One region of the Pedobacter sp. KLB.chiD genome, then DNA from elsewhere that is predicted to be linked to it. Evidence: riboswitches for the same ligand, from Rfam matches in the RefSeq annotation. Region 1 holds a riboswitch; each other region holds the start of a gene.
The links. Region 1 has a riboswitch for S-adenosylmethionine ahead of ACK1I8_RS09660 (SusC/RagA family TonB-linked outer membrane protein). Riboswitches for the same ligand answer to the same signal wherever they lie in the genome.

Region 1 (10,990 bases):
TCAACATACCATTGCCCAGGCGGTGAAAAAAGCATACCCGGCAAGTGTGCGGATGTGGGGTTTCGATGTACAGCTGAACCAAAGGACCAGCGGCCAGTTTAGTGGTGTGGTTGTCAGTGCAGACGGTTATATTTTAACGGCTGCCCATACCATTTTCCCGGGTAAAAATTACAAGGTCTTTTTTCCTGATGGACGTGAATGTATCGCAATGGCATTGGGTAAAATAGAGAATAAAGAAACCCCAGGTATTCCGGATGTGGGCATGATGAAAATTACCGATAAAGGTTCCTACCCATTCGCAGAGATGGGGTATTCAGCCAGTTTGCTTAAAAATGAACCTTGCATCAGTATTTCTTACCCTGAAACGCTGAACCAAAGCCTGCCCACTTTAAGGTTGGGCCATGTTGCAGAAGTAAAAAATGAATATGGTTTTATCCGCTCCACCTGCAAAATGGAACCAGGTGATTCTGGCGGGCCTTTATTCGATTATCATGGCCGCGTAATCGGATTGCACAGTGCCATTGATGTTGATGAAAACATGAATTTTGAAATTCCTGTTGATCTTTATCGCCAATATTGGACAGCCCTGAACAGTGAAAGACTTTACACGGCTTTCCCTGAAAAAACGGATCGTGTCGAAATCGATCCTTTGTTTTTGCAATTGCAGAAAGAAAGCAGAATGAACGCTTTACACCCCGATTTTGATGCGCCTGAAATTAAAAACAGTTGTTTCACGATTACAAGCACCATAAAAGGACAAAAGCAGCATATCAACGCCTGTTTGTTAAATGTTAAAACGCTGAATAATGGTAAAAAGCAATTTTTGCTAAGCAAAAACACCATGGTTGGCGAAGAGGTACAATGTGATATCAACGGAACGAAAGTACCGGTTAAATTCGTAGAAAAAGACCAGGAAAATGACCTGGTTTTATTAGCGCTCGAACAGGATATAATTGGAGGAATTGACTTAAATATTGTTGATACCGACACCATTGACATAGATATGGGTAAATTCTTGTACAGTATAAGCCCCACTGGTGAAGTGATGCACAGTGTTTTAGGTAGTACTCAATTCAATTTACCAAAAATAAATAGCCAGCCTTATTTAGGCGCAATGGTGGTGTATCATTCCAGCCCGGTTCAGTTCTCGTTAATCAAAGAAGGTAGCCCGGCAGAAAAAGCAGGGATAAAAGTCGGCGATGAGCTCATCAGCATTAATGGGAAATCCATCAAAAATGCAGGTGAATTCGCTCCTGAAATATTAAAATATTGGGCAGACGACCAGGTTATGTTCGAGTGGGTAAATGCATCAGGTAAAATGAACAAAACTCTCAAGCTCGGGGCAAGGGGACAATCGCTCTCTAATCACCCTGCAGATAAATTTGAAGGTGGGAAATCGGAGCGAAGGGATGGTTTCAATGCTATTTTTGTACATGATGCCGCCATTAAAGCAAACGCCTGCGGATCGCCTGTTTTTGATTGGGATGGACATTTTTATGGAATCAACATCGCCAGGTTCAGCCGCACAACTACGGTTGTGGTTCCCAAGAAAACAATCGTTGATTTTGTTTCAAAATATGTGAGATAGCCTGAATCAACCTGAGTTGAATTAACTGAAAACGCTCTCATGGTCGGTGAGACACCGACCATGAATTACGTTTGTGTAAAAAGATTCTTCAGCGTTCAGAAAGACAATAAAAAAGGAGCAGACCGTTTTTTCCTTGTACAAGCCTTTTTTAAATAAACCTTATTGCAGCGGCTATCCTTTTTGGCATACAAACCAAAACGTTCCCGCTAAGCATTCACAAAAGATAATAGCTTAAAGAAGGACTGCCCAACCCGAAGTGCACTGCAATACCTTTCCAAAAAAGAAAAAATATAAAAAGAAAAAATATAACTTTTTTTTGAAGCGCAGTGTCATCAGTATGATTAAAGGTAGTTCCTGTTCTCCGCTATATCCTTACGCTGCGCTTCAGGGATGCCGCTTCGCCCAGGGCTAAATGCACGGTTACTGCCATGATCAGCGTGCAAAACGCTATTTTGTTTCTTATACAGGCCCTAATTAAATAAACCTTATTGCAGCGGCTATGCTTTTTTGGTACACAACCCAAAAAGTCCCCGCTAAACGTTCACAAAAAGATAATAGCGGAAAGAAGGGCTGCCCAACCCGAAGTGCACTGCAATACCTTTCCAAAAAAAGAAAAAATATAACTTTTTTTTGAAGCGCAGTGTCATCAGTATGATTACAAGGTAGTTCCTGTTCTCCGCTATATCCTTACGCTGCGCTTCAGGGATGCCGCTTCGCCCAGAGCTAAATGCACGGCTACTGCCAGGATCAGCGTTCGAAACGCTATTTTGTTTCTTATACAGGCCCTAATTAAATAAACCTTATTGCAGCGGCTATCCTTTTTGGCGCACAACCCGAAAAGTCCCCGCTAAACGTTCACAAAAAGATAATAGCGGAAAGAAGGGCTGCCCAACCCGAAGTGCACTGTAATACCTTTCCAAAAAAGAAAAAATATAACTTTTTTTGAAGCGCAGTGTCATCAGTATGATTAAAGGTAGTTCCGCTATATCCTTACGCTGCGCTTCAGGGATGCCGCTTCGTCCAGGGCTAAATGCACGGTTACTGCCAGGATCAGCGTGCAAAACGCTATTTTGTTTCTTATACAGGCCCTAATTAAATAAACCTTATTGCAGCGGCTATCCTTTTTGGCGCACAACCCAAAAAGTCCCCGCTAAACGTTCACAAAAAGATAATAGCGGAAAGAAGGGCTGCCCAACCCGAAGTGCACTGCAATACCTTTCCAAAAAAGAAAAAATATAACTTTTTTTTGAAGCGCAGTGTCATCAGTTTGATTAAAGGTCGTTCCTGTTCTCCGCTATATCCTTACGCTGCGCTTCAGGGATGCCGCTTCGCCCAGGGCTAAATGCACGGTTACTGCCAGGATCAGCGTGCAGATGGCTATTTTTTTCCTTGCAGAAGCCCTTTTTTAAATAAACCTTATTGCAGCGGTTATCCTTTTTGGCATACAAACCAAAACGTTCCCGCTAAGCATTCACAAAAAGATAATAGCGGAAAGAAGGGCTGCCCAACCCGAAGTGCACCGCAATACCTTTCCAAAAAAAGAAAAAATATAACTTTTTTTTGAAGCGCAGTGTCATCAGTATGATTAAAGGTCGTTCCTGTTCTCCGCTATATCCTTACGCTGCGCTTCAGGGATACCGCTTCCCCAGGGCTAAATGCACGGCTACTGCCAGGATCAGCGTTCGAAACGCTATTTTGTTTCTTATACAGGCCCTAATTAAATAAACCTTATTGCAGCGGCTATCCTTTTTGGCGCACAACCCAAAAAGTTCCCGCTAAGCATTCACAAAAGATAATAGCTTAAAGAAGGACTGCCCAACCCGAAGTGCACTGCAATACCTTTCCAAAAAAAGAAGATCCGATCTATTACGGAAAATCGTTCCTGCGTGAAAAGCAGAAAGAAATCTTTCGTGCCAGTAGCGATGTCTTCTATCGGTGTGTCACACCAACCAATGTAAAAAGATCCTGGATGATTATGACACTATTTCTTCAGCAAAGTATCAATCTCTGTATTAAACTCTTTTACAAATTCATCATAAAATTTACCGGTAGCCGGCCCGTTAAAACCCGTATGGATTTGGGCCACATTTCCTTGTTTATCGATGATGATGGTTGTTGGGAACGATAAAAAGGAATCAAGCGCGGGTAATGATTCAGATACCGCTTGTTTATCGGCAGTGCCTGCCAATACCTGATCATATTCGATACCAAAGCGTTCACGGAAACGGGTCATTACTTTTTTTGCATATTCCGGCTCAGTTGAACGTTCATAATGCAAGGCTATAATCTCTACACCGCGATTTTTATTCTTTTTATACCATGGAGCCATAAAACTGGCTTCGTCTACACAATTAGGGCACCAGCTTCCGGTAATGGTTAAAATCACTACCTTGTTCTTGTATTTTTCATCTTTTAAGGAAATCTTTTTACCATTTATATCAGGAAAACTAAAATCAAGTGTTTTGTATCCTTTTTTTAAGTAGGTAAGCTGATAAGGATCTGGCAGGGCAGCATCTTTATTTTTGTTTCCGGTAAAAGGCTGACTGCCTCTTGCGCTTAAAACCTCACCTTTTAAAGTGCCGTCTGCCTGGAAAGTTCCTTTATAGTAAGCAGGAGAGGAGCCAATGGAACTCGAAAGTTGAAATTCGTTCCCTTCCACAATACCTTCGAGATAGCGGGAATCGCCGGTTACACGGAGAAAAGTTCCCGTCAGTCTGTTCCCTGTTTGCTTAAATAAACCTACTGTTTTTTCTTCCTTGCCGTTCGGCGATGTAAAAATCACATCATAACTTCCGGAATAGTCTGCCGACGCAGGTTTATTTGCTTTAAAACGGTAATTTTTGCGTTCCGCATCAATGGTTAGAGGTTTTCCGCCTTTATCTTGTTTACGTAGCGTTCCTGTTAACCGATTGCCATCTATTGCAAATGCCAACTCATTGTCAAACTGATCCAGTTTAACAAAAAGTGAATCGCCCGTTTGTTTTACCAAACCACCTTCGAAACTTTCTTCAGCATTACGGAAATACAATTTTTGCTTACCATTTTTTTCATGGATTTCGAAATTAAAAGGAATTTCGAGTCCCTCTTTTACTTTAGCTACACCACGCCAGTTGCCCAATGCGACAAAAGCCTTTGGTTTTACACTACTGGCTACGGTGCTGTTTTGTGCATAACTTAAAGATGTTGATATGGCCAATACGGCAATTAAAATGAACTTCAGTTTCATTGGGGTGTATGTTAATCTACTAATTTAGTCGACAAATATACGGATGGAATCACCAAAGAAAAAATATTTCAATAAAAATCTATAAAAACTATAGGATAAATCGAATTAATTATAACTTTGCCCCAGTTATTTTTAAATACTTATCAAGAAAGGCGGAGGGAATGGCCCTGTGAAGCCTTAGCAACCATCTAGTTTTTAGAAATGGTGCTAATTCCATCCCGGATGACTCTGGGGTAGTTAAGTCAGTAGTTTGCATGATCCTGAGCTAAAATATACGGGGCACTTCTGATTTAAGGGGGTGCTCTTTTTTTTACCCGATGCTGCTTTTGATAGGTAACATGTTTTATAGAAAACCATTGAAATGAAAAAAACAGACGAGTTAAAATCCCTTGATGATGCCTATTTCCGAATGCGCAGGCCCTGTTGAAGTAAAGTTATTTAAATAGGCTCTTAAGCTAACGCTTCCTTTTTTTATTAAACTGAAAACACGGTTTTTGGCCGTGGTGGAATTGTTTTGCCAAATTTTTATCCCTAATCTAATCATTAATTACACACACATGTTCACAAATTTTAAATCAATAGCGTTTAGCTTGCTGCTGTTTATTACGCAGCACTTATTCGCTCAAAATGCCACCATTACCGGAACCGTGAGGTCGGCAGATGGAGAAACACTTCCCGGTGTTTCCATTTTAATCAAAGAAACCAAACAAACCACCATTTCTGATGGTAAGGGTGCTTTTTCGATAACTGCACCTGAAAAAGCAACACTGGTATTTTCATATATCGGCTTCAAAACACAGGAAATACCGGTGAATAAAAATGAGGGCCCGATCTCTGTGATTCTTCAATCGAGCGATAATGCACTGGATGAGGTGGTCGTTACCGCATTGGGGATTTCGCGACAGAAAAAATCGCTTGGTTATGCTGTTCAGGAATTAAAAGGGCAGGATTTGTCTGAAGCTAAAGAATCGAATCTGGTCAATGCACTGGCGGGAAAAATTGCAGGTGTAAGGGTAACGAATAGTCAGGGGAGCATGGGGTCTTCCCGCGTAGTCATCAGAGGGGAAACCTCCATAGCCGGAAATAACCAGCCATTATTTGTAGTTGATGGAATTCCGGTAGATAACTCGCAGTTAAATTCTGCAGGCGCAAGGGATTATGCGAATGCCATTTCAGATATCAATCCAGAAGATATAGAATCAATTAGTGTTTTAAAAGGACCAAATGCGGCAGCATTATATGGCTCGAGGGCTGCGGCGGGTGTAATCTTAATTAAGACCAAAACCGGTAAATCAAAAAAAGGATTGGGCATTGAGGTTAACTCCAATGCCGTGCTGGAAACTTTGCTTACCCTGCCGGTTTATCAAAATGCATTTGGACAGGGGTCGGAAGGTAAGTTCAGTTATGTGGATGGGGCTGGTAAAGGCCTTAATGATGGGGTAGATGAGAGCTGGGGACCAAAAATGGATGGCAGATTAATTCCGCAGTTTTTTTCAAAAGGTGTGGCGGTTCCATTTGTAGCTCATCCGGATAACGTCCGGGATTTCTTTCAAACCGGATATTCCCTGAATAATGGTGTATCTGTTGCAGATGCCGGTGAAAAATATGATTATCGGATCTCTTACAATAACCTGAAACAGGTTGGAATTGTGCCTAACTCCGGACAAGGTAAAAATTCATTTGTATTAAATACTTCATTAAAAATAACGCCAAAACTAACTTTAACGGCTAATGCAAATTACAGTAAATTGAGTTCTGATAACTTACCTGGTACAGGTGGTTCAAGATCAACCAGTACCATGTTGCAGTTTACCTGGTTTGGCCGCCAGGTAGATATTAACCAGTTAAAAAACTATCTGGATGAAAATGGAAAAACGTTTAACTGGAACAATAGCTATTACAGCAATCCATATTGGGTAGCTTACGAAAATACTGTATCGCAAAACCGTAACCGGATTATTGGAAGTTTAGCCATTAATTATAAAATTATTGACGGACTAAATTTCAATTTCAGGTCGGGAACGGATTATTACAACGACAGGCGTAAAATCAGAATCGCTTACGGTACCAATGGCACACCGTTTGGCTCGTATACCGAAAGTGCCTTTACCGTAAACGAAAATAATACCGATGCAACTTTAAATTTTAACAAACAGTTGAGTGAAGATTTTAGCCTGGAATTACTGGGTGGCGGTAACATCCGCAGACAGTATATTGAGCAAAATGACCAGAGCGCACCTAAACTGGCTATTGCAGGATTGTACAACCTTAAAAATTCACGCGATCCCTTGGTTTCGTCCAATAATTTGTCGCGTTTAAAATCGTATAGTATTTATGTATCCGGACAGATCGGTTTCAGAAATTATCTTTTCGCCAACATTACCGCACGTAACGATTGGTCGTCTACCTTACCGGCACAAAACAGGTCATATTTCTACCCTTCATTTAACGGAAGTTTTGTAGCAACTGAAGCATTCGATATCAAAAGTGAAGCCCTAAACTATTTAAAAATACGTGGTGGATGGTCTAAAGTGGGTAAAGATGCAGATCCTTACCGCTTAATCAATACCTATGTTTTCAGTGCACCATTTTATGGCAATCCTCAGCTTACCACTGGCACTATAGATCTGAATCCTGACTTAAAACCTGAAGCGACCTCTTCTACGGAACTTGGTCTTGAAGCAGTTTTCTTTAATAAAAGATTACGTTTCGATTTAAGCGCGTATAACACCAATAGTTACAATCAGATTTTAGCAGCAGATGTAAGCCAAAGTACTGGTTTCAGCTCAAAATTGCTTAATGCCGGAAAAATCAACAACAAAGGGATTGAAGCCCAATTGGGCGTTACCCCAATCAGAAAAACCTTTACCTGGGATGTAAATTTCAATTTCGCAGCAAACAGAAGCAGGGTAATTGAGCTTGATGCTGAAAAACTATTAACCAATTATGTGGTGGCTTCCAATTCGGCCCAGGTAATTGCAACAGTGGGGCAGCCTTACGGATCGTTATTTGGTACCGCTTTTTTAAGAGATGGCAACGGAAACATCATTGTTAATGCTACGGGTGCACCAGCCACAAATCCGACCAAGCAGGTATTGGGCAAATATACGCCAGATTGGATTGGTGGGGTTTACAATACTTTTACCTATAAGGGCATCAGTTTGGGCGTTCTGGTTGATGCCAGTTTTGGTGGCTCTATCTATAACGGAACTTATGCTACAGGAACTTATACCGGTGTTCTGGCTTCAACACTTCCCGGAAGAGCAGCTGAATATGGCGGAATCTCCTATTATTACCCTGATAACAACAAGGCAAATGGAACCGTGAGGGTAAGTGGAGCTGCTCCGGCGGGAGCTACGGTGTACGATGACGGGATTATTTTTGATGGCGTAACCGCTGATGGCAAACGCAACGAGAAGATATTGCCCGCTCAACAGTATTACAAATCATTCAGAAATATAGATGAAGCAAATATTTTCGATGCATCTTATGTAAAACTCCGTGAGGTGAAATTAGGCTATAACCTGCCGGCAAAGTGGCTTCGTCCATTAAGTTTGCAAGGTGTTTCGGTATCACTGGTTGGCCGTAACCTGTGGATCATCCACCGCAATACGGTTGATATTGATCCGGAAGTGGCCTTTAATACCGGTAATGGTCAGGGTTTGGAAAGTTTATCAAATCCAAGCACCCGCAGTTATGGTATCAACCTGAATGTTAAATTTTAAATATTCCATCATGAAAAATAAAAAACTATATATAGTGGCTATTTTGGCCATTGCCATTACATCATGTAAAAAAGAGCTGAACGAGGTAAATATCAATCCCAATGCACCTGAAGTTGCACAGCCAGATTATTTGCTTACCGGGACCACGAAAGTTACTGCTGACAGCTATTGGGGCGTGACCAATAACATGAATTCAAGTTTGCTGTTTGCACAGCACTGGGCTAAAGTACAATATACAGAAGAAGATCGTTTTATTTATTCAAACAGCAGTTTTACGGCATTATGGTCGACAGGTTATGCCCAGAGTATTGCTGGTTTTAATAAAATTATCGAACTGGGCGATGCGCAGGGCAATGCGAATTATAAAGCTGTTGCGCTTGTACTCAGATCGTGGATATTTTTACTGTTAACTGATGCTTATGGCGATATTCCATATTCGCAGGCAGGAAAAATCAAACAGTTTGTTACGCCGGTTTACGATAAACAAAAGGATGTTTATTATGGTCTTTTAAACGATTTGAAATCAGCGCAGGCCGCTTTAGATCCCGCTGGAAAAACGATTGCCGGTGATGTGATTTATGGCAATAACATTGCGCGATGGAAGAAGTTTGTCAACTCATTGAGGCTTCGTATCGCTTTGCGCATTGCAGATAAAGATCCTGCTAAATCTAAACAGGTAATAGACGAAATACAGGCAGAAGGTGGTGCTTACATTAGCAGTAATTCAGAAAATGCCATATTCAAATATGATGTATCGCCTCAGCAAAACCCGGTAGCGGCTTCATTTGAAACCAGAAATGATTACCGGATCAGTAAAACCATTGTGGATAAACTTACTTCTTTAAGTGATCCGAGGTTGCCTGTTTATGCCAGTAAAACTGAAAATGCGCCAAACGGTTATGTGGGTATCCCAAATGGTTCAACAAACTCTGAGGCCAGTGCTATAGGTTTGGCAAATTCTTCAAAACCAGGTGTTTACTTTTTAGACGCCAAGGCACCGGCTGTAATTTTTAGCTATGCAGAATTACTTTTTGATAGGGCAGAGGCAGCTGCAAGAGGTTTTACGGCTGAAGATGCTGAAGATCTATACAAGCAAGCCATCAGGGCATCTTTTTCGCAGTATAATATTAGTGGAACTGTAGTGGAAGATTACATCAAGCAATCTGGAGTAGCTTATAATGCCGCCAATTATAAAAAATCAATCGGTGAACAAAAATGGATCGCCTTGTTTGGACAGGGTTTAGAGGCCTGGGCGGAACAGCGAAGATTAGATTATCCACAGTTAACAGCCTCTGTAAATACCGTGTTGAATGGTAAAATTCCGGTGCGTTTTATTTATCCTGGCACCGAACAATCGTTAAACGGACAAAATTATAAAAATGCGGTAGGCAACCAGGGGGCAGACTTGTTAACGACTAAGCTTTGGTTTGACGCTTTTTAATGCCCAACTTTCACCCTAATTTATCTGTGGTGTCGGATGTTACCATCTAACACTAAAACAAAAAGCGTCTGGATTTTTAATCAGGACGCTTTTTGTTCAGAGAAATAAAAATTTAGCCTCTTCAGGCTCCTTATTTTCTCCAGGTATTCATCTGGCCAAATCTTCAGCAGCATTGCTCACTCTGCTTTTCAAGTCTTCGGTATAACCTTTTGCTTTATCGGCCCATTGTGGTGCACGATCTAATAGTTCGTCAACAATTGATTGTCCGGTAATTGGATCTTTCTTGGTGATATATTTCACGCCTGCATATACTGCTGCGCCAATAATGGCTGTTTTTAAAATTCCCATGTTCGTTTCTTTTTTTAATTAAACATATTGAAATGTTAAAAGTTTTAAAGGATGCTAAATAGCTGTTACAAATGGGCTTTTTGCTGTTGAAATACCATTCTATTTTTAAGACCGAAATAGATGCCATGCTTAAGGTGTTCGCAAATAATAGTTTAGATGGGTATGCTCCTCCGACTCCGTTTAGGATGACCAAACGAAAGGATTTAATGTGCTTTTAGATATTGCCATCTGTTGAATGATCAAGCTTTGCGTATTAAAATTAATTTCGGTCGGTGAGACACCAACCGATAAGAAAATGTGCTGTCAGGTGTTACCATTTGGCAGATCATATGATTCTCTGTGCTGGATTAATCAATGCAGTTTGGCGAGACCCCAGGTTACAGGAAAAGGTTGCAAACTTTTGGCGAATGTTTAAATCGGAACTGCTTAATAATGAATTAAAACTGTAGAATAATTTTAACAATTTAATAATGCTGGCTAATTATCTTGCTAATAATATAGGTTCATATTTGTTTAGAGAGGCGGACCAAATAATAAGACGATTAAGCACGATAATATGAGACTGATTTCTTGCGTGGCGCTTTTGATGGTTATACCAGCAATTGGGCTTTTAACCAATGAGAATAAATTTAAGGATAAAAAAATACCAGCTACACCAGTAC
Region 2 (10,990 bases), 2.6 Mb from region 1:
GGTAAACAAATGGGATTTGATCGAAAAAAATACGCAAACGATGAAAGCATTCGAAGAGCAGATTCATGAGCGTATCCGCCCATTTACCGATGTGCCGATCATTTTTACATCAGTACTGAACAAACAGCGTATTTTTAAAGCAATAGAGGCAGCTTTGGAGGTTTATAAAAACCGGAGCAAAAAAATTCCTACATCAAAATTAAATGATGTAATGTTGCCGCTGATCGAAAAATTCCCGCCACCGGCTTTAAAAGGAAAACACATCAAGATCAAATATATCACACAGATCAACGGAAATTCGCCAATGTTTGCCTTTTTCTGTAATTTGCCTCAGTACATTAAAGATCCATATAAGCGTTTTATAGAGAATAAATTGAGGGAGAATTTCGATTTTTCTGGTGCGCCGATTCAGATTTATTTCAGGCAGAAATAGGATTGAGGTTGATGGTTAAAAGGTGGAGGGCTAAGATCTATATGCCTGAAAAACCAATATTATTTTACAGCAGGACTGCATTCGATAGCGAAAGTAGTCCTGCTTTTGTTTGTACAGCATTTTCATCCTGAGCGCAGTGAAGAATCCGTAAGGTATTGGCGCCGTGCCTTAATTAATTTACTTCCCTCGCATAAAGGCTGCTTAGGTAAGGTATCTCAACAAAATAGTCGTCATCTTAACCGGAGTAACGCGAAGTGGAGATATCTATCTAGACAGATTTATTAATTTGGCTGCAGTACCGCTCTAAAGGACAATGTTATTAGTAATCCCTACCTTTACCACATGCAATTACAAATACAAAATAGCCAGGCAACAGATATCGATGTCATTTTCGAATTTTATGATTTGGCTATTGCTCACCAAAAGAAAGTATTTAACAAACACTGGCAAGGCTTCAACATGGATATGGTGCAGACCGAAATTAATGAAAACCGTCAATATAAAATCCTCATAGATGGGGTAGTAGCCTGTGTATTTGCCGTTACATTTAACGATCCTTTAATTTGGGGAGCGCGTGATCATGATGCAATTTATATCCATAGGATTGTAACCCATCCTGATTTTAGGGGTTATGCTTTTGTGAAGGAAATTATAAAATGGACTAAAGATTATGCGGTAGGGAATAACATTAAATTTATTAGAATGGATACCTGGGCGGATAATAAAAAGCTTCTGGAATATTATACCGATTGTGGGTTTAATTATGTTGGGGTAGTAACCATGGAAAAAACAGATGGATTACCAAAACATTATGAAGGAATCAGTTTAAGTTTATTTGAGATTGTATTGTAATATCTTAATATTATAGCTATACAGATAACTTATTTATCCTTTGATTCGACCAGGTTTCAATATTTTACTATCGTCCTGGTTTGTAACGAGGATGAAGGAGATCCACATTTGTAACGTGGGAATAGGAATCGAAAGTAGATAAAATCGGCATTTTCAAGGCCTCCTCTTTGCAAATGAGAATGGTAAACGCGAGCACTATTCCGTAATTTTCCGTGTCTTCGTTTTAAATTAATAAAGTAGCAAAAAACTAAACAATATCTTTGCGGTAGGCTAAGACTAGTAGCATTGGCAGTGAAGCTTACTTTAATTCTATTTTCCAGCTTAACATATCATCAACTTCACCAATATGGATAAAGTTGTTTTTTTCTAGAATGGTATAAGAGGCCACATTGTCCTTTGTTGTGGCAGCAAAAATTGATTTTACTTTAGGCTGTTCCCTGGCCCATTCAATTAATCTTCCAATCGCTTCAGTCATAAATCCTCTGCCCCTGAATTCTTTATTAGTGCCATAACCGATTTCGATTTCGCCATTTTGATCAGGCTCACCAACAAAACAGATATCACCTACCATCCTGTTGTCTGGTTTGGATATAATTGTCCATAAAGTATGGTATAGATAATCCTTGTCCTGATCAGATACGTTAGGTAAAATCGTTTGTTCCAACGCCTTCTGAAGCGAAGGAGAAATATTTTTTTTAGTTGGTAAAAGGCCAAATTCTTGTTCTAAAGAATGATCGTCTTTAATATATTTTAAAAGCTGATCGTGCGTTAAAGGTTTTAAAATGAGGCGTTCTGTTTCTATCATACCCGTTTGGTTATAAAGGCTAATATATACTTTGGACTTTTGGATAAGTGTAATTTTACGATAGGCTTTTATTAAATCATCACATTGCAGACTTTTTCAACATGCTTCAGGTCGTTAATAAACTCTAATCACCTGTCCCGTTATAATACCCAATACACTCTTCTCATAAGCTTTAATTACCTTTTCCATGGTAACCGGGATCTCTCCGGGGAAAGAATCGAAATAAGCAGGCGAATCTTCAACCACGTTAGGGCTGATGGCATTTATGCGGATCCCGTTTCCAAGTTCCGGGGCAGCTGCCATAACAAATGCGTTCAGGCCACCATTTACAGTACTCAATACTGAACCTGCGGCAACAGGATTTTCGGCCAATATACCCGAAGTTAATGTAAATGAGCCACCTTTGTTAATGTAATGCTGGCCGATAAGCACCAGGTTAACCTGGCCCAGTAGTTTATCAAGCAAGCCACTTTTAAATACTTCGCCCGTAAGCTGATTAACAGGCGAAAAAGGACCTTTCCCACTCGTACTGATCAGGGCATCGAAAGCTCCGATTTGCTCAAACATATTTTTAATCGATGCTTCATTGGTAATGTCAACCTGGATATCGCCTTTGGTATTTCCAACTCGGATGATTTCGTGTTTTTGCGAAAAAGTTTCAGCTACTCTTTTACCCAGTGTGCCTGTAGCCCCTACGATGATTATTTTCATTTAAATCTGTTCAATATATATATCATCATTAAACGTCAGCCGTATTGAAATGTTTGTATAAACTCAATCTTGCAATACCAATTCGGCTTTAAGGTCGGTAATGAGGAGGTCGATATGCGATTGCGTTACATTTGGCATGCAGATGATGTGCGAATTTCCATGCTCAGCCGCAAGCTGCCATTTTTTGCAGATTTCTGCAGAAGGGGTCGGGAAATTTACGGTGATGGCATTGGCATTCCGCCAGGCTGAGATACCTAACGACTGAAGTTTTCGTTCGGTATAAGCCGCTGTTGCTAAACTGTGCATGGCTCTGTTTTTTAAACCTGTTATGCCCAAATGTTTAATGGTGTACCATAAAAATAAGGGGCTATGGCCATTTCTTGAACCCGTAATGGTAGTATCAATATTTCCGATATAAGCTACAGAACGGGCGATCCGATCGCGGTTTGACTTTTTGGCCACCAATACGCCACAAGGCATCGGTGAACCAAGAAACTTATGGCCGCTAATAGCGATACTGTCCGCACCATCTTCAAAGTCAAATGCTGGTCTTGGTTCAATTAGTGCGCTGTAGGTGCCAGAAAGTGCCGCATCAGCATGAATATAATAATGTTGGATGGCCAGTTTTTTCAAAATGGCTTTAATTTTGCCCACGTCATCACGTGCTTCAGTCATAGTGGTGCCAATATTGGCCATAATAATCACAGGCATGTGGCGGTTCATTCTAATGGTATGCTCAAGGTCTTTATAATCGATTTCTCCGTTTTTCTGGGTACGGATCACAATATTAGGCATATTAAGTAAATGCAGATTCTTCTGCACACTGTAATGCGTAGCTTCTGAGTAATAGGCCATTCCTTTAGGATGTAATTCGCGGGCAAGGTATAAGCCATAAAGGTTACCTTCAGAACCACCATTGGTTACATAACCCCACCAATTATCAGCTGGCGCACGAAAAAGTTCGGCAAAAAAATGCACTACTTCTTTTTCCAGTTCACGAGATCCAACACCATAGGTCGAAGTCACAAAAGGATCCCCCAGGTTATTCATCGGGTATTTTAAAAAGTCGGAAAGCGCCTGGTAATCAAAATCTTTAGCCACAGGGTAACCTAAAAATAAATCGGTTTGTTCCTTAACTTTTTCCAGAAGGTCTTTTAATACTTTTTGATCTTTTGCTGCTAATTTGCTCGTTTCCATAATGATATGATTTGCAGGCAAATTTACTTAAAACAGAATATAGTGTTAATAATATCGTTAAAATTAGAATATTATATTTTTTTTAATTTTAAAATTAAAATATAATTTCGAATTCTTAAATTAATCGTATACCGGAAACATATAAAATATGGCTATTGGAGGTTGAGGAGTGCCTGCCTCACGGCATTGTCGGTTTGGTTTACGGCCTTATAATAACCTACGTCGCCCAGATAATAGCGACACAGTAAAGCTTTAAGATCATTTAAGATCACATTTTTCGAATTGTACAATTGAAAGCGGTCTATTGCTACATTTTTGCGTTGAAGAAATCCGATAAAATCCTTAAAGTCGTTGTCGTTTATCGTAAAGATATTAATGTTCTGTTCTACAAAACTGGCACTGTATTTATTTGTGAGTACATTAAAGACGTAATCCGAAAGTATTTTTTTGCTAACTAAATTGCTGTAAAACTTATTATAGCCATTGGTGTCCAATTTGACAAATATATCTGGCTGGATTCCGCCAACCGGTCTAACTTTTTTGCTCGGTTGGATATTTACTCCTTCGGCTTTCTCGATAGAATCCTGGAAAGATGTACGGTCTCCCGTAAGTTCCCCATCCATCATCCGTTCGTCTAGCTCGTGTTTATACGCATCATAACCTTTTTTGTAGGACTTTTGGATACTTCTACCGGATGGTGTATAATACCGTGCGATAGTTAAATTCAGTGCAGAGCCATCACCAAAAGCAAATTGCTCTTGTACCAAACCTTTACCAAAAGAACGGCGGCCAACAATAATCCCCCGGCCTAAATCTTGTATAGCTCCGGCTACAATCTCGCTGGCAGAGGCGGTATTTTCATTAATCAAAACCGCCAGTTTGCCATTTTGAAAGGATCCGGTTCCGGTAGAAAAATAATCGGTGCGCGGCTCATGCTTTCCCTGTGTATACACAATGAGTTTGTTCTCGCCCAAAAACTGATCTGCCAGACCTGTAGCTGCGGTAAAATAACCACCCCCATTATCGCGCAAGTCGAGAATAAGTTTTTTCATGCCCTTTGCTTTCAGGTTATTGGCTACAGCAGCGAAATCATTATCTGTATTGGCGCCAAATTTACTGATCCTTACATAACCGGTTTCGTTGTTGATCATATAAGCTGCATCAATGCTGCTGATGTTTACCTTGCCGCGGGTAACCATAATGCGGTTGCTCTGTGATGCGCCCGGGTGCAAAAGCACTACACTTACCCCGGTTCCGGATTTACCTTTGAAACGACCGGAAAGTTGATCTTTAGGTAGGTTTCGTCCGCTTACTACTGCAGTATCAATACTGAGGATTTTATCGCCCAGTTTAATTCCTGCCTGATATGCTGGTCCATCCTTAACTACACCGGTAACCATCATAGTATCGTTAAGCATATAATATTCTATGCCTACGCCTTCGAAATTTCCTTCCAGGTTATCGGTCATATCCTGAACATCAGTTGGTGGCAGGTAAACGCTATGTGGATCTAGTTGGTGCAGAACACTGTCTATAGGTAAATTTTGAAGTGAATCGGTATTGATGTCATCAACATAATTACCGTTGATGATGTGTAAGATTTCGTTTAGTTTTTCATCGCTGTTTTGAGCAAGCTGGGGACTTTTTTTAACGCCAAAGCCTTGATCCTTAATGAATTTGATGCCCAAAAACATGCCTACTATTAAGATAACAGAATAGCTTAAGGCGATGAGTATGTTGTTTCTGGTGTTTTTTTTCATTGGCGCTACTGCAAATTTATGAAAATTAGCGGGTTGATATATTTTTTAACTGTATTTTCATGTCTTTTGTTTATAATATTTAACATTAAATTACACCTGGTACAATCAGTTAAAATTGATGGCAGATATTTTTTAGATTTTTAGCCTAGTTTTTAGAAAGAATTTACCGAATTTTATCAAAATTAAATTTATGAATAGAGTTACCGAGCAAGAATCTAATTATAACCACATTGATCAGATGTCGGTATTAGAAGTTTTGCAGGGCATTAATAACGAAGATAAAACTGTAGCATTTGCAGTTGAAAAATCTTTGCCTCAAATCGAAAAGTTAACATCGGCCGTGACCGAGCGAATGAAAAAAGGAGGTCGTCTCTTTTATATAGGTGCAGGTACAAGCGGTCGCTTAGGTGTAGTAGATGCTTCAGAATGTCCGCCTACTTACGGTGTGCCGTTTGATTGGGTTGTTGGGATTATCGCCGGCGGAGATACTGCCATTAGAAAAGCAGTAGAATTTGCTGAAGACGACGCGGAGCAAGCCTGGAAAGATCTTCAGGAATTTGAGATTAATGAAAAGGATTGTTTGGTTGGCCTGGCAGCATCAGGTACTACGCCATATGTGGTTGGCGGATTAAAAACGGCACGTAAGCATGGAGTTTTGACGGGCTGCATTGTTTGTAATACAGGTGGACCTATTGCTGCGGCTTCGGATTTTCCGGTTGAAGTAGTGGTTGGCCCTGAATTTATTACGGGCTCTACCCGCATGAAATCTGGTACGGCGCAGAAAATGGTATTAAATATGTTGAGTACCACAGTTATGGTTCAGCTGGGGCGTGTAGTTGGCAATAAAATGGTCGATATGCAGTTAACTAATCATAAACTGGTCGACCGTGGTACACAAATGGTGGCCAACGAACTGAACATTGGTTACGATGAAGCAGCTGAATTGTTAAACCGTTACGGAAGTGTACGTAAAGCTGTGGAAGCAGGACATTAAAAATGAGTGAAGGATAGCATAGTAACTGAAAAAGTGATGTGATGTATAAATGATCTCAGCATTCGCTCATTCAAAACCCAATCCTTCAATAATTAAAAAAAGTATGCACGAAATTGAGCCTTATTACCAGTGGAGAGATGATTATATTTCGGCAGAAGATGAGCGTTCGCCATTTTATAATACCGAATATTCAGAACTTTACTTCGATAAGCAGATCTATAACTTTTTACTGCACCCACAGTGGGACGAATTTGGATCGAATACCTTGTATATGAAGGTATTATATGCTGATTATGACCGCAGTTATGTCATTATAGAGTTTATAGGGGAGTGGAACGATGCCATTAATAACGACATTATGTTGCTGAAACGTGATATTTTGGAAATGATGATGGATGAAGGGCTTAATAAATTTATCCTGATTGGTGAAAATGTATTGAATTTCCATGCCTCTGATGACAGTTATTACGAAGAATGGTTTCAGGAAGTAGAAGATGGCTGGATTGTTGGGGTAAACTTTCAGGAACACGTGATCAGCGAATTTCGGGATAACAGCATTGATTATTATATTAACTTTGGAGGTGCATTTGACAATCTGCCATGGCGTACGCTAAAACCATTACAGTTCTTTAAAAAAGTTGAAGAACTGCTGACAAAAAGATTGAACTAAATGTTTATTTTTATATCATTTAACATACAAAAATTAAAATGGAACAACAAAATTATCAATATCAAAACAACAGCGTTTTCGTTCAGGAAGGATCTGTTTCTAAAAAATTCTTTGCCAACGTTTTCTTGTGGATGTTTGTGGCATTGAGTTTATCAACGGTAGCGGCCTATTTATTTGGAACAAATGAGCAATTTATGCAATATCTGTTAACCGTTAATCCATCTACCGGTAAAGTTGGAATGACGATTTTTGGGTATATTGCCATGTTTGCACCGCTTGGACTTGTTTTATTAATGAGTTTTGGTTTAAGTAAACTTTCTTACCCAGCGCTTGTAGGTGTATTTGTTTTATACTCCGTACTAACCGGTGTAAGCTTAAGCTTTATTTTATTGACTTATACTTCTGGTTCAGTAGTGAGCTGCTTTGCAGGTGCTGCAGGTATTTTCGGTATTATGGCCTTTATGGGCTATACCACCAATATCGATTTGAGCAAATTCGGCCCTATTTTAATGGTGGGGGTAATCGGGTTGGTTATTGCCAGCCTGGTGAATATGTTTATTCAGAGTGAACAGTTTAGTTTATTTATGGCATTTATCGGAATTGCCATCTTCACCGCATTAACTGCTTACGATGTTCAGAAAATTAAACAAATTGGCCAGGGTATAGAAGCTAGCGGAGAAGAAGTACTTCAGGTAGAGTCAAAAAAGATGGCAATTGTTGCAGCATTGCGCTTATATCTTGATTTTCTTAATATCTTCTTATTCTTACTACGCATTTTCGGTAGCAGAAGATAGAGCTAAAAACAAAACAATATTCTTAAGGCCGTGCAGAATTGCATGGCCTTTGTAATTTTATTTGGTAGCAAAGCGATAATTTTTGGAATTGATCATGCTTTGTTGCATTTTTGTACGCTTATTAAGAAAGACGGAGGGATTAGACCCAACGAAGTCTTAGCAACCTGTAACCTACAAGGTGCTAAATTCTATTCTGCAAATAGCGGAAACAGATAAGTTTAGGATTACGATTCACGTACCAACTTTTTCAATAAGCCTTTTAGGATGTATTAATGTATAATGGAAGATGTATCATGCCATTTTCCATTTGCCATCCCACATTTTACACAACAAATGGGTATAAGAGAAGAATTAGAGAAGCGTATTTTGGTGATCGATGGTGCAATGGGTACCATGATTCAGCGATACAACTTGAGCGAAGAAGATTTTAGGGGAGAGCGATTTAAAAACCATCCCTGTGATGTAAAAGGCAATAATGATTTGCTTAACATCACGCGTCCGGATATTATCAAAACCATACACCTGGAGTACCTGGCGGCTGGTGCCGATATTATTGAAACCAATACGTTCAGTACGCAACGCATTTCCATGGCCGATTACCAAATGGAAGATCTTTCTTACGAAATGAGTTTTGAAGGCGCACGGGTGGCAAAAGAAGCTGTAAATGAATTTATGGCTGCAAATCCAGATCGTAAATGTTTTGTTGCCGGTGCTATCGGCCCCACTAACCGTACCCTTTCCATGTCGCCGAATGTAAACGACCCTGGTTTTAGGGCGGTTTATTTTGATGAGCTGGAAGAAGCTTATTATGAGCAGGTACGTGGTTTGGTAGATGGTGGTTCCGATGTATTATTGATTGAGACCATTTTTGACACTTTAAATGCCAAAGTGGCCATTGTGGCCATTAAAAAATATGAAGAGGTAATTGGCCGCAAACTGGAGATTATGATCTCGGGTACCATTACCGATGCTTCGGGACGAACACTTTCCGGGCAAACCGCCGAAGCTTTCTTAAATTCTGTAATGCACGCAAAACCGCTCAGTATTGGTTTTAACTGCGCTTTGGGAGCAAAGGAAATGCGCCCGCATATCGAGGAGCTGGCTACAAAAGCAGGCTGTTATGTTTCCGCTTATCCAAACGCAGGCTTGCCAAACGAATTTGGAGCTTACGATGAGCAGCCGCACGAAACGGCACATTTGGTTGATGACTTTATTGCATTCGGTTTTGTGAACATTGTTGGTGGCTGCTGCGGCACTACTCCTGAGCATATTGGCTGCATAGCAAAAAATGCACGAAAAGCCAAACCCAGAAAATTGCCTCAACTTCCTCAATACATGCGCTTAAGTGGGTTGGAGCCGGTAACCATTACGCCAGAAAGTATTTTTGTGAACATTGGGGAACGGACCAATATTACCGGATCTCCAAAATTCTCCAAACTGATTTTGGGTGGCGATTACGAAGCTGCATTGGCCGTTGCCCTGCAACAGGTTGAAGGGGGTGCACAGGTAATTGATGTGAACATGGATGAGGGAATGCTCGATTCGGAAGCTGCCATGACTAAGTTTCTGAACCTCATTGCCTCCGAACCGGATATCGCCAAACTGCCGATCATGGTCGATTCATCTAAATGGTCGGTAATTGAAAACGGCTTAAAATGCCTGCAGGGAAAAGGGATCGTTAATTCCATTTCTTTAAAAGAAGGTGAAGATAAATTCCGCGAAAGTGCCCGTAAAATTATGCAATATGGTGCAGCTGTAGTGGTAATGGCTTTTGATGAGCAGGGACAGGCCGATAATTATGAGCGCCGGATCGAAATCTGTAAACGCAGTTACGATATCCTGGTAAATGAAATCGGTTTTCCGCCAGAAGATATTATTTTCGACCCTAATATTTTAACTGTGGCTACCGGGCTGGAGGAACACAACAATTATGCAGTCGATTTTATTAATGCTACCCGATGGATCAAAGAAAATCTGCCTCACGCCAAGGTAAGTGGCGGGGTTTCGAATATTTCGTTCTCCTTTAGGGGAAATAACGTCGTGCGCGAAGCCATGCACTCGGCTTTCCTTTATCATGCCATCCGCGCAGGTTTAGACATGGGTATCGTAAATGCCGGTATGCTGGAAGTTTACCAGGAAATTCCGCCTGAATTGTTAGAAAGGGTAGAGGATGTCCTGTTAAATCGCAGGGAAGATGCAACCGAACGGTTGGTTGAATATGCCGATACGGTAAAAACCAAAGGCAAAGAAGTGGTTAAAGACGAAGGCTGGAGAAAAGGCTCGGTTGAAGAAAGATTATCCCATGCGTTGGTTAAGGGTATCGTAGAATACCTGGATGATGATGTAGAAGAAGCCCGTCAGAAATACGACCGTCCGATTCAGGTAATTGAAGGCCCGTTAATGGATGGGATGAATATTGTTGGAGACCTTTTTGGTGCTGGAAAGATGTTCTTGCCCCAGGTGGTAAAATCGGCCCGGGTAATGAAAAAAGCCGTAGCCTATCTGTTACCTTTTATTGAGCAGGAAAAACTGAACAATCCTGATCAGGACCAGAATTCTTCGGCCGGAAAAGTATTGATGGCTACCGTAAAAGGCGATGTACACGATATTGGTAAAAATATTGTAGGCGTGGTACTGGCTTGTAACAACTTCGAAATTATAGATATGGGCGTGATGGTTCCGGCACAGGATATCATCAAAAAAGCCAAAGAAATAAATGCTGATATTATCGGTTTAAGTGGTTTAATTACGCCATCGCTGGATGAAATGGTTCA
Region 3 (10,990 bases), 360 kb from region 1:
CTAAAAGTTTAATCGTTGGTGCATAGCTATCGTAAGCCGGTTCAAAAATAATCACCTCATCACCTGCATGGATAATAGCGGCCAATGCAGTAAAAATTGCCTGTGTTCCACCCGCCGTAACGGTAATTTCAGTTTCAGGGTTATATTTGATGTTATATAGTTTTTCAACTTTCTCTGCAATGGTTTCTTTTAAAAAAGTAGAACCAGGCATTGGTGCATATTGATTAAAACCATCTTTCATTGCTTTATTAACCAATTCTGTTAGTTTTGGATCACAAGCATAGTCGGGAAATCCCTGAGAAAGATTAATGGCATGGTGTTCAGCGGCAAGTTTACTCATCACCGAAAAAATGGTGGTATTTACACCAGGAAGTTTAGATTGTATATGAAGCATCTTATAAGCGAAAATAGGAAAAAAAAGCTTAAGACGTAAAGGCCCTCTGCCAAAAGCCCTGCAAAATGATTCTAAATATAACTGATGGAATTCTTTGCAAAGGATTAAACGCCAGGATTAAGTTGCGTCAACCATAAATTGGCAAATGTTTAGCTTCGGCAGATTTATTCCGGAAATACCCAATAATGCTAAGATATGGCAATTACAGGGAAAAGATCAGTGCCCTACAACAGTAGCATCTGCCGATGCCTCGACTTCTTCGGTAATAAACCTGCTTCCGATCAATAAGCAAACTAAAGCAATAAATGCAGCAGCCGTCATCACCAAAGGCATGGGTACCACTGAGTGTTCACTAAATAAACTCACCATTACTGAAGCCAGCGCACCTAGTCCCATTTGCAAAGCGCCCATTAAGGCTGAGGCACTACCTGCATTTTTAGAAAATGGTGCCAGTGACAAAGCTGCTGCATTAGGATTAATTAATCCGAGACAGGCTAAGAACAGGGCGATAAAACCAATGGTCGTGTATAAATCAAGCCAGTTATTTAAAGCAAAGATCAAAAATATTAAGCTGAATATGCATTGGGCAATAAGCGCATAAGTGACTATATTCATGCTGGTAAACCATTTTAGTATGAGGCTATTGATCTGACTGGAACCAATAAAGGCTACCGATAGCAAGGCGAAAATCCAGCCGTAACCCGTTTTACTTACTTCGTAAATCTTCATAAACACGGTAGGAGATGAAGATACATAGGCAAATAAACCTGAAAAAGTGATCGAACTGATTAAAGCGTAGGTATAAAATTGAGGTTCTTTTAAAACCATCAAAAAATTGGTCAGAATGGGTTTAGGCTTTAAAGAATAATTGGGATCCGGTGTATAACTCTCGGGTAGTTTGAAAACGGAGGCGAGTAGCATTAAGATGGCCATCAACCCTAAAAACACAAATACATATTTCCAGCCTAATGCCGAAATTAAGTAGCCTCCAGCCGTTGGAGCCAGCATGGGCGAAACCGCGATTACCAGCATTAGGGAAGCAAATACTTTTGGGCTTTCTTCTACGGAAAACAGATCCCTAACCATCGCAACCGAGGCTACAGCGGTAGCACAGCTTCCGATGGCTTGTACAAAACGTAACCCGATCAATTGGTTTACATCGGTTACCGCTAAACATAAAAAAGAGGCGAAGATATAAAGCGCCAACCCGAAATACAGTGGTTTTTTCCGGCCAAATTTATCCAAAAGCGGACCGTACAATAACTGGCCGGCAGAAATCCCGATAAAAAAACTGGATAAAGAGAGTGCCACAGTAGATTCGGAACTTTTTAAATCCTTTGCAATATCAACAAAACCAGGCAGGTACATATCAATAGAAAAAGGACCGAGAGCAGCCAGTGAGCCCAAAATAAGAATTAATAAAAAGTGTTGTTTTCCAGCCATAATCTGATTGTTTTTCGGAGGCGCAAAGATTGGGAGATTAAATTTGCTAACCTAATTTACACGTTGAAAGATTGTAAAATTGTGGTTTAGCATTCAATTGCAAGCTGAGTGATGATAAGCTTTCTAGTAAAAAGCATAATCTCTGTGATAATTCGCCAGATTATTTTTAGATTTATTGCCTATGACTTTTAAGACAAAAGAAAGCCGTTTGCTGCTCGTTCTGGGTAGCTTTTTTGTAGCAAACGCTATATTATCAGAATTTATTGGTGTCAAATTATTTAGTGTTGAAGAAACACTGGGCTTTAAAAAGTTCGATATCAATTTGTTTGGTGTTCCAAATCTGTCTTTTGTAATGTCTGCAGGGGTATTAACCTGGCCCATTATTTTCATTATGACAGATATTATTAACGAATATTTTGGTGTAAAACAGGTCCGTTTTTTATCTATCCTTACTTCTATTTTAATTGCTTTTGCTTTTTTGGTGGTTTGGGGATCAATGCATTTAAGCGCCGCTGATTTCTGGGTACACCAGAATATCAATGGCGAAGACCTTAATATGAATAATGCCTTCGCCGGGATTTTTGGACAGGGCATGTGGATTATCGCTGGTTCCATCACAGCTTTCATTATCGGGCAAATGGCTGACGTACTCATTTTCCATCGCATTAAAAAAATAACCGGAGAACGTGCTTTATGGCTGCGTGCAACCGGTTCTACATTGGTTTCTCAGCTGATCGATAGTTTTGTGGTCATTTTTATTGCATTCTATTTAAATCCGCAATACCACTACAGCTGGAAAATGGTTGCCGCAATTGGCCTCGTGAATTATACTTATAAATTTATTGTGGCCATTTTAATGACACCTATATTGTACGTCGTGCATACCATCATTGATCGTTATTTAGGCAAAGACCTTGCACATAAACTGATCAAAATGGCGGGCAGAGGATAAATATTACAAATAATAAATCAGCTGATTTATGAAAAATATCTTAATGTTATTGGCCGTTTTCTCTTTATTTTCCTGCGCGAATAAAGACGAAGATAGAAAAGATTCAGTCCTTGATATTCAGGGGACCTGGCAGTTGATTTCGGCTACAACTATAGAGAATGGAACCAGTAAAACGACTGATTATTCTGGGAAACTTAAAATGATCAAGTTATTTAACAACACACATTTCGCTTTTTTGAAACATAGCCTTGACCCCAAGGACAGTACCAGTTTTGATGCGGGAGGAGGAAGTTTCATCTTAAACGGCGATAATTATATTGAAAAACTTGAATATTATAAAAGCAAAGATTGGGAAGGCAAAACATTTAAGTTTAAGTTAGCCATCCATAACGATACATTGATTCAGAAAGGTGTGGAGAAGGTAGAAAAGGCTGGGGTAGACCGTGTGATTATCGAAAAGTATATTAAAATAAAATAGTTGCTATCATTTAATTCGTATTGTCTGATAAAAATGCCTCGAGACTTTCCCCGGGGTTGTTTATTCCAAGAGAAACGAAATTAAAACACTGGTTGTTCTGAAATAAATCATACCGTTGTTTTATTTTAAAACATGTTATAGATAAAGTGATTGAGCAGATAAGCGATTACTCGCATAAAGATTTGCCATGGGAGTTTACAGAGCAAGGGACGGATGTTAGCTACGAACCTGCATTTTCAGAGAATTGCCATATGCTGTAAGCGTATACGATGAGGATGATCATTAAATGTATGTACTTGGATTCACTTATCGGATTTAACAGGGATCTGAAATTTCTGCTAAAAAAGTACTGAACATAAATGATGACTTGGACATGGTAAAGAAAATTATAAAGGTTAGGCCAAGTCAGCAACCGCCAGTTAGCTTCACCAGATATAACTTAGAAATTAAGACCTGTGTTATTAAAATAAAAATGGCCTGCAAATCTTCAAAAGGCCGGGGAGTAAACGCTGGTTTAAGGTTGATTTGTACCTATTTCGAAAAAGAAGAGAAGATTGCGTTTATTGAGCTTTACCATAAAAATGATAAAGAAAATAAAGACTAACTGCGTATTTTAGAAAAATTCAGCTAATGCAAAAGGCCGGACTCGCTCCGGCCTTTGTACTTAACAACAAAACAAATAAAAAAAATAATTCTAAAAAATAAATTAAAGGCTGGCCAGCTCTGCAGCAAAAACATTTTCACTTAATTGCTCTTGTTTGTAAATCTGTCTGCCTGTGTATGCCACAAAAACAGATGGGTCTAAAAGCAAATCGCGGTTTTTTATCAAACTTTCCAACCTGAGTGTACCCACCACATATTTATAACTGCTGGCTGCATAACGCTCGCTGATGTGATCAAATTCCAATAACGTAATCAGATCTTCATCTGCGTAACGTAAATAAACTTCTAAAAGAATTTCTTCTGTATGTTTTACACCGTTTTCTGAGTGATATTTTTTGTATTCATAACGGTAGTCATACCGTAGGGCAGCAATATCAGAAAGTACTGCAGCACCGGTAGGGTGGCCGCCTGCGCCTTTACCATAGAAAAACTGTTTATCAGCAAAAGCCGCCTGAACGGCAACGGCATTGTATTCGTTTTCTACATTGTACAGAAAATCATCTTTTGCCACGAGTTTAGGTAATACATAGGTCACAATATCCTTCGTATTTACTTTACGCGCGGTAGGGACTAATTTAATTTTGAAATTTTTCTCACGTGCATATTTAATATCATGGTTGGATAGGTTCTGTATACCAATGTTTAAAATGGCGTCAGGATTTACAAATAAACCGTAGGCATGTGCGGTAGCAATAGCCAGTTTGTATTTCGGATCATAACCTCCAACATCTAAAATTGGATCAGTTTCAGCGAAACCTAAATCCTGTGCTTCTTTTAATGCGGAATCGTAACTTTGATTCTCGTTAAATATTTTCGACAGGATGTAATTGGATGAACCATTAAAAATTCCGCTTAACGCATGGAACAATTCATTGTCGTAGTATTCTTCCAAATTCCGGATAATTGGAATACTGCCACAAACTGCCCCTTCATATAATAATGAAGTGCCATACTCTTGTTGTAAATCAACCAGCTCTTTTAGGTGCGTGGCGATCATTTTTTTATTCGCAGAAACTACATTTTTACCATTTTTTAATGCGGTAGTTACAATTTCGTAGGCTGCATCGGCATCATTGATCAATTCTACAATCGTATTGATCTCTGTATTGTTCAGTATTTCATTACGATCAGTAGTAAACAGATCCTTATTCAGGGTACGCTTTTTTCTAGGATCTTTTATCGCGATTTTAATGATCTCCAGGTTAAGGCTCTGACTTTGGATGATATCCAACAAACCTTGTCCTACAACCCCAAAACCAAATAAACCGATTTTTAAATTCTTACTCATTATTTTAAAGTGATTAAACAGATAGGTCGATTACACCGATAGAGCTGTTCTTATTTCTGTATTTTGTTTAAATTTTTTGTTCTGGTACCAGGTTTCTTTTACCCCCTACCTTTTTAAGCAGTATGCTGTAATTTGATGATCTTTTTGTTACGGCTTTCTTTCATAAAGTTTCCGATTACATTGGTCAGTGCATTCGTTTCAATTAAAAAACCATCGTGTCCATAGTCAGAATGCAAAGCAATAAATTCTGCTCCGGGAATATGATTGGCCAGGTACTGCTGCTCTGAAAGTGGAAACAATACATCGTTTTCTATTCCGATAACCAGCGTATTCGCCGTAATTAATTTTAAAGCATCGCCAATACTTTTGCGGTTACGGCCTACGTTATGGCTATCCATTGCTTTGGTTAAATAATAATAGCTGTAAGCATTAAAACGATTGATCAATTTTTCTCCCTGATAATTCTGGTAAGAAGACGACCTGAAATGGTCAGTTTTATCGTTTATACTTTCTACCTGTGTACTGCCATAGGCACTGTAGGTTCTATAACTTAAGAGTGCAATACTACGGGCCGTTTTTAAACCTTTACTGCCGCCGTTAGGTTGGTTGGCATAAAAAGTCCTGTCGGTGGTAATGGCCAAACGCTGACTTTCATTAAAAGCAATGCCCCATGGAGAATGAGCTGCATTAGTAGCAATTAAAATTAGGTTTTCTATTTTATTCGGTTCCGAAATACTCCATTCCACAGCTTGCTGCCCACCTAGGGAACCACCAATTAACAATTTTATATAATCAACACCCAAATGCAAAGCCAATAACTGGTGTGCAGATACTAAATCGCGAATGGTAAATTGCGGAAAAGAAAGGTAATAAGGTAAACCCGTTACCGGATTGTTGCTTAATGGATTGGTGCTGCCATAGTGAGAACCTAAAACATTGGCGCATACAATATAATGCTCTTCAGGATTGAACAAAGCATTTCTCCCGAACAAACCTTCCCACCATTCAAAAACATCAGCATTAGCTGTAAGTGCATGGCAAACCCAGATTACATTATCTTTAGCTGCATTTAGCTTTCCATAAGTTTGATAAGCAATTTGCAGGTTACGGATTTTCTTTCCGTTTTCTAATTTGAACTGTTTGTTATGATTATATATTGATGCTGTACTCATTGTTTTGCTGTATTCGGGAAATAAACGGGCTTAGGCTGATAAACTCTCAGAAGAAACTTGTGCGTTAATGGCCGCAAATGCTTGTTCAAAATCTGCTTTAATGTCATCGATATGTTCAATACCAACTGAAACCCTTAAGGCATTTGGTTTTACACCTGCAGCCAATTGCTCTTCTTCGCTCAATTGCTGATGTGTTGTGGCCGATGGTTGGATAATCAGGGTCTTGGCATCGCCCACGTTCGCAAGATGTGAAACCAATTTTAGCTTATCGATAACCTGGGTGGCGTTTTCCTTACTTCCATTTAATTCGAAAGATAACACAGCCCCAAAACCATTACTTAAATATTTCTTTGCGAGGTTGTTGTATTTGCTGCTTGCTAATCCCGGATAATGCACTTCCTTAACCAACGGATGATTTTCCAGCCAGGTAGCCAGTTCAAGGGCATTATCAACATGGCGTTGTACGCGGAGCGATAAGGTTTCCAATCCTTGCAACAGAAGAAAAGAATTAAAAGGTGATAGCGCAGGACCAAGGTCTCTTAGTCCTTCAACACGGGCACGGATGATGAACTGGATATTACCAAACGGCCCGCCAATACCAAAAACATCACTAAAAACCAAGCCGTGGTAACCTGCAGAGGGTTCAGAGAACTGAGGGAATTTTCCATTGCCCCAATTGTAGTTTCCGCCGTCAACAATTATTCCACCGATGCTTGTTCCATGTCCACCAATCCATTTCGTTGCAGATTCTACCACAATGTTGGCACCATGCTCTAATGGCTTAAATAAGTAACCGCCTGCACCAAAAGTATTATCAACCACTAATGGAAGATCATATTTTTTGGCAATGGCCGCAATTTTTTCAAAATCAGGTACACTAAACGCAGGGTTGCCTATGGTTTCGAGGTAAATGGCTTTGGTTTTATCCGTAATTTTTGCCTCAAACTCTTCTGGCACATCCGGATTTGCAAAATCGACATGAACACCTAAACGCTTAAAGGCCACCTTAAACTGGTTATACGTTCCGCCGTAAATGTGAGAAGAAGAAACAATGCTGTCGCCAGCTTCCAGTATATTGTTTAAAGCTATAAATTGAGCAGCCTGACCTGATGCCACAGCCAAAGCCGCAACACCGCCTTCTAAAGCTGCAATACGTTTTTCGAAAACGTCATTGGTCGGATTCATGATCCTGGTATAGATATTGCCAAACTCTTTCAAAGCAAATAAATTGGCGCCATGCTCGGCGCTGTTAAACCCATAAGAAGTAGTTTGATAAATCGGTACAGCTCTTGAACCTGTTGTTGGATCTATTTCCTGACCCGCGTGTAATTGTAAAGTTTCAAATTTATATGATGTTGACATGATTGCTGTTTTTATTTGTTGAACAATTTAATAGGGTGGCTTAGCTTAATCCTAAAGCCTGCAGGGCGTATCCCAATGATTCGGGACCTTCCAGTTTGAAAGAAACAAAAGAGGAAGATTTTTAAATTACCGTATGCAACAGCACATACATGCCATGGCAGACATATGGTAACAAGCAATAGAAACAGAAAATGGTTTCACCGTTTTTAGTTCAGCAGTAGGTTCGCTTAGCGATCGAAAGTTTAATGTTTTCATCAGTTCTAATTTATATCTCCAGATAATACCATATTATCCGGTCAGGAATTGGCACCTTCTCTTTCTGAGGGTTGCCAGTGGGTCGTGGAGCCAGTCTCTCGCCACTTCTTTATAAATCAACCTATGAAGATTGACTTTTATTTAGCTTTCCGCCAAATAATATTTCAAATGTCTGAATTTATTTTAAATACACAAAATAAAATTTCGAATTTTAAATAACTTAATGAAAATGAGGTATTTATTTTTTCAGCGACAAACCATCCGCTTAAACGGATCAGGGATTTATCATAGTAAATAAGATTTTAATAACTGGTCTTCATGCCGGGGATGACCATACCGAAAACGTCTTATCCTAAGGCCTGCGCTAAATCGGCTATGATATCATCTGGGTGTTCCAATCCCACAGAAATCCGGAGTAAATTTTTTGGTGTTTTACTGTCAGGACCTTCTACCGAATAACGGTGTTCAATCAAACTCTCTACGCCGCCCAAACTGGTTGCCTGCGCAAATAATTTAACTTTATTGACCATTTTGTGAGCTGCTTCAACACCCCCTTTAACCAGAAACGACATCATGCCACCAAAATCTTTCATTTGTTTTCCGGCAATTTCATGCTGAGGATGATCTTTCAGGCCGGGATAAAAAACGGCCTCAACATTTGGATGCTTATTTAAATAATCAGCTATAATCTTTCCGTTTTCACAATGCCCTTTCATGCGGTAGGCAAGGGTTTTTATGCTTCTGCTTAATAAAAAGCAGTCAAAAGGTGAAGGCACTGCACCACCGGTTTGCTGAATATTTTTGATTTTCTCCCACAACTCGTCTTTTTTCGCGGTTATCAAAATTCCGCCAAGCACATCGCTATGTCCGCCTAGATATTTAGTGCTGCTATGCATTACGATATCAGCCCCCAATAAAATCGGATTTTGTAAAACAGGAGAGGCAAAAGTGCTATCGCAAACCAAAGTGATGTTTTCAGCTTTAGCGATTCTGGCAATTTCCTCAATATCCGTAATCTTTAATAGCGGGTTGGATGGCGTTTCGATCCAGATCAGTTTAGTATGGGGTTTTATGCTTGATTGGATCAGATTTAAATCGGTCTGGTCAATAAAATCAAATTCCAAACTATCATTAAAAATCGTCAGTAGCTGTTTTTTAATGCCCCAATACATATCATCAGGCGCAATGATGTGGCTACCAGGTTTCAAAGCCTGAAATAAAGCCAAACCGCAGGTATTGCCCGAAGAAAAAGCTGCCGCATCTTCGCCATATTCTAATTTGCATACAGTGTTTTCTAAAGCAGACCGGTTAGGATTGCTTACCCTGCTATACATATGCCCCCCAGGATAACCACCATCCTCGCCACGAAAAAAAGTGGTGGATAAACTGATCGGCGGAGTAACATCACCAGTATTGATTTTTACAAGATTAGCGGTGTGAATAGCAAGGGTTTCTGGTTTCATGATAATTGATTTTGGACGAACTGATATAGAAGCGCAATTTAGTAATTTACCGCTAATTTACGGCTCATAATGGTTTTGGCAAGATTTATGTAACAAGTTTGAGAAAATTTAAATTACACAAAAATGAAAAGATTATTTATAGCTATCGCCATAGCATGTTCTACTTTGGTAATGTTACAAAGCTGTAATACGGCAAAACGGGTAACTGCAGGTGTAACCGGCAGCAGAGGCACGGTTGTACGCGAATGGGTGGTAACAAACGTTGCTTTAGAAGGATTGCCTGATGGCGCTGTTCAAGGCTTATTCGGAGAGAAATCCTACAAATGTTTTGAGGGGAGCACATGGAATTTGACCAATAGTGGTAACGGTTCTTACACTTTACCGGCGTCGAGCGCTTGTGGTTCGGTCATGCAAACGATTTTCTGGTCGGCCGCACCAAAAGATCAAACTTTCCAGTTTAAAAAGATATACGAGGGTGATAAAGCTAAAAATGTAACCGAAGGTTATCGTTTAGTGTTAACTGAACTTTCCAGCACACAAATGGTATTAAAATCGCCAATCGAGTTTGGCGGCAGAACTGCGAATATTATTTTGACATTTGCGCCTGCAGCAAGATAATATCTAACATCGAAAAACATACCCTTAAAGCACCTTTTGAAAAAGGTGCTTTTTTTGTTTGTTACGCTTTCACTCTTATCGGGTCTGATTTATTTTAGAAAACAGTTTAGGTTCCAAGATGCCGTCATTCCCAACTCGATCCGATTGCTATCGGATGGGAGTCGTAAGGCAGGCGCTTTAAGATGCCCGCATGCGCGGGAATAATGACCGAGGTAGTTATGCTATCAATGGCTGTTAAACTAATGTGTCTATATACAAATTTTTTCTTTTGTATTTTTTCCGCGCCTTCCGTGTTTCTGTGGCGGATGTTAAATTAATACCCACTTAATATCCGTGTTCATCTTTTATTAATTGTTGCGATTGACTGTCAAAAATCACGGTTTGTTACAAGAAAATGATTTTCAAATCGGCTCAATATTGTATTTTTGTTGAAAATTAATCAGGAATGAATACAACTGAACAAGTTGAAAAAATATTAGCTGATACCAATTTATCAACTGAACTACAAAACATCGCGCACAAAGTTCTTCATAAAGAGCGGATTACCTTCGACGAGGGTGTGTACTTATACGAACATGCAGAATTGGGTTATCTCGGAGTGCTGGCCAATTTTATCCGGGAAGAGAAACATGGTGATAAAACCTATTTTAACCGCAACTTTCATCTGGAGCCGACCAATCTTTGTGTTTACGACTGCAAATTCTGTTCCTACTCCCGCTTAATCAAGCAAAAAGAAGAGGGCTGGGCCTTAACAATGGAGCAAATGCTTGATATTGTTAAAAAATATGATGACGAACCGGTAACGGAAGTGCACATTGTGGGCGGAGTCCTTCCTCAGTATGATGTGGCATTTTATTCGGCACTGTTTACCGCTATCAAACAGCACCGTCCGGATTTGCATG

Region 2: it holds a riboswitch for S-adenosylmethionine, as region 1 does, so the genes downstream of both, metH (methionine synthase) here and ACK1I8_RS09660 (SusC/RagA family TonB-linked outer membrane protein) in region 1, are expected to answer to the same signal.
Region 3: it holds a riboswitch for S-adenosylmethionine, as region 1 does, so the genes downstream of both, ACK1I8_RS08095 (O-acetylhomoserine aminocarboxypropyltransferase/cysteine synthase family protein) here and ACK1I8_RS09660 (SusC/RagA family TonB-linked outer membrane protein) in region 1, are expected to answer to the same signal.

Annotation. Positions count from the first base shown of each region.
Region 1 covers NZ_CP178207.1:2,364,332-2,375,321, reverse strand. Annotated here, with positions in the region: gene ACK1I8_RS09670 (trypsin-like peptidase domain-containing protein) at 1-1,588, shown strand, start outside; gene ACK1I8_RS09665 (peroxiredoxin family protein) at 3,570-4,814, opposite strand; SAM riboswitch class I at 4,952-5,058, shown strand; gene ACK1I8_RS09660 (SusC/RagA family TonB-linked outer membrane protein) at 5,372-8,539, shown strand; gene ACK1I8_RS09655 (SusD/RagB family nutrient-binding outer membrane lipoprotein) at 8,550-9,980, shown strand; gene ACK1I8_RS09650 (YtxH domain-containing protein) at 10,128-10,328, opposite strand; gene ACK1I8_RS09645 (hypothetical protein) at 10,885-10,990, shown strand, end outside.
Region 2 covers NZ_CP178207.1:4,937,336-4,948,325, forward strand. Annotated here, with positions in the region: gene der (ribosome biogenesis GTPase Der) at 1-433, shown strand, start outside; gene ACK1I8_RS20440 (GNAT family N-acetyltransferase) at 776-1,285, shown strand; gene ACK1I8_RS20445 (GNAT family N-acetyltransferase) at 1,584-2,090, opposite strand; gene ACK1I8_RS20450 (short chain dehydrogenase) at 2,205-2,801, opposite strand; gene ACK1I8_RS20455 (histidine decarboxylase) at 2,865-3,998, opposite strand; gene ACK1I8_RS20460 (S41 family peptidase) at 4,151-5,758, opposite strand; gene murQ (N-acetylmuramic acid 6-phosphate etherase) at 5,949-6,752, shown strand; gene ACK1I8_RS20470 (hypothetical protein) at 6,856-7,422, shown strand; gene ACK1I8_RS20475 (Bax inhibitor-1 family protein) at 7,461-8,216, shown strand; SAM riboswitch class I at 8,332-8,435, shown strand; gene metH (methionine synthase) at 8,550-10,990, shown strand, end outside.
Region 3 covers NZ_CP178207.1:2,003,575-2,014,564, forward strand. Annotated here, with positions in the region: gene ACK1I8_RS08060 (methionine aminotransferase) at 1-394, opposite strand, end outside; gene ACK1I8_RS08065 (multidrug effflux MFS transporter) at 611-1,837, opposite strand; gene ACK1I8_RS08070 (queuosine precursor transporter) at 2,019-2,789, shown strand; gene ACK1I8_RS08075 (hypothetical protein) at 2,818-3,267, shown strand; gene ACK1I8_RS08080 (hypothetical protein) at 3,740-3,871, shown strand; gene ACK1I8_RS08085 (homoserine dehydrogenase) at 3,974-5,218, opposite strand; gene ACK1I8_RS08090 (homoserine O-acetyltransferase family protein) at 5,332-6,390, opposite strand; gene ACK1I8_RS08095 (O-acetylhomoserine aminocarboxypropyltransferase/cysteine synthase family protein) at 6,421-7,752, opposite strand; SAM riboswitch class I at 8,015-8,125, opposite strand; gene ACK1I8_RS08100 (trans-sulfuration enzyme family protein) at 8,355-9,470, opposite strand; gene ACK1I8_RS08105 (hypothetical protein) at 9,594-10,088, shown strand; gene mqnE (aminofutalosine synthase MqnE) at 10,534-10,990, shown strand, end outside.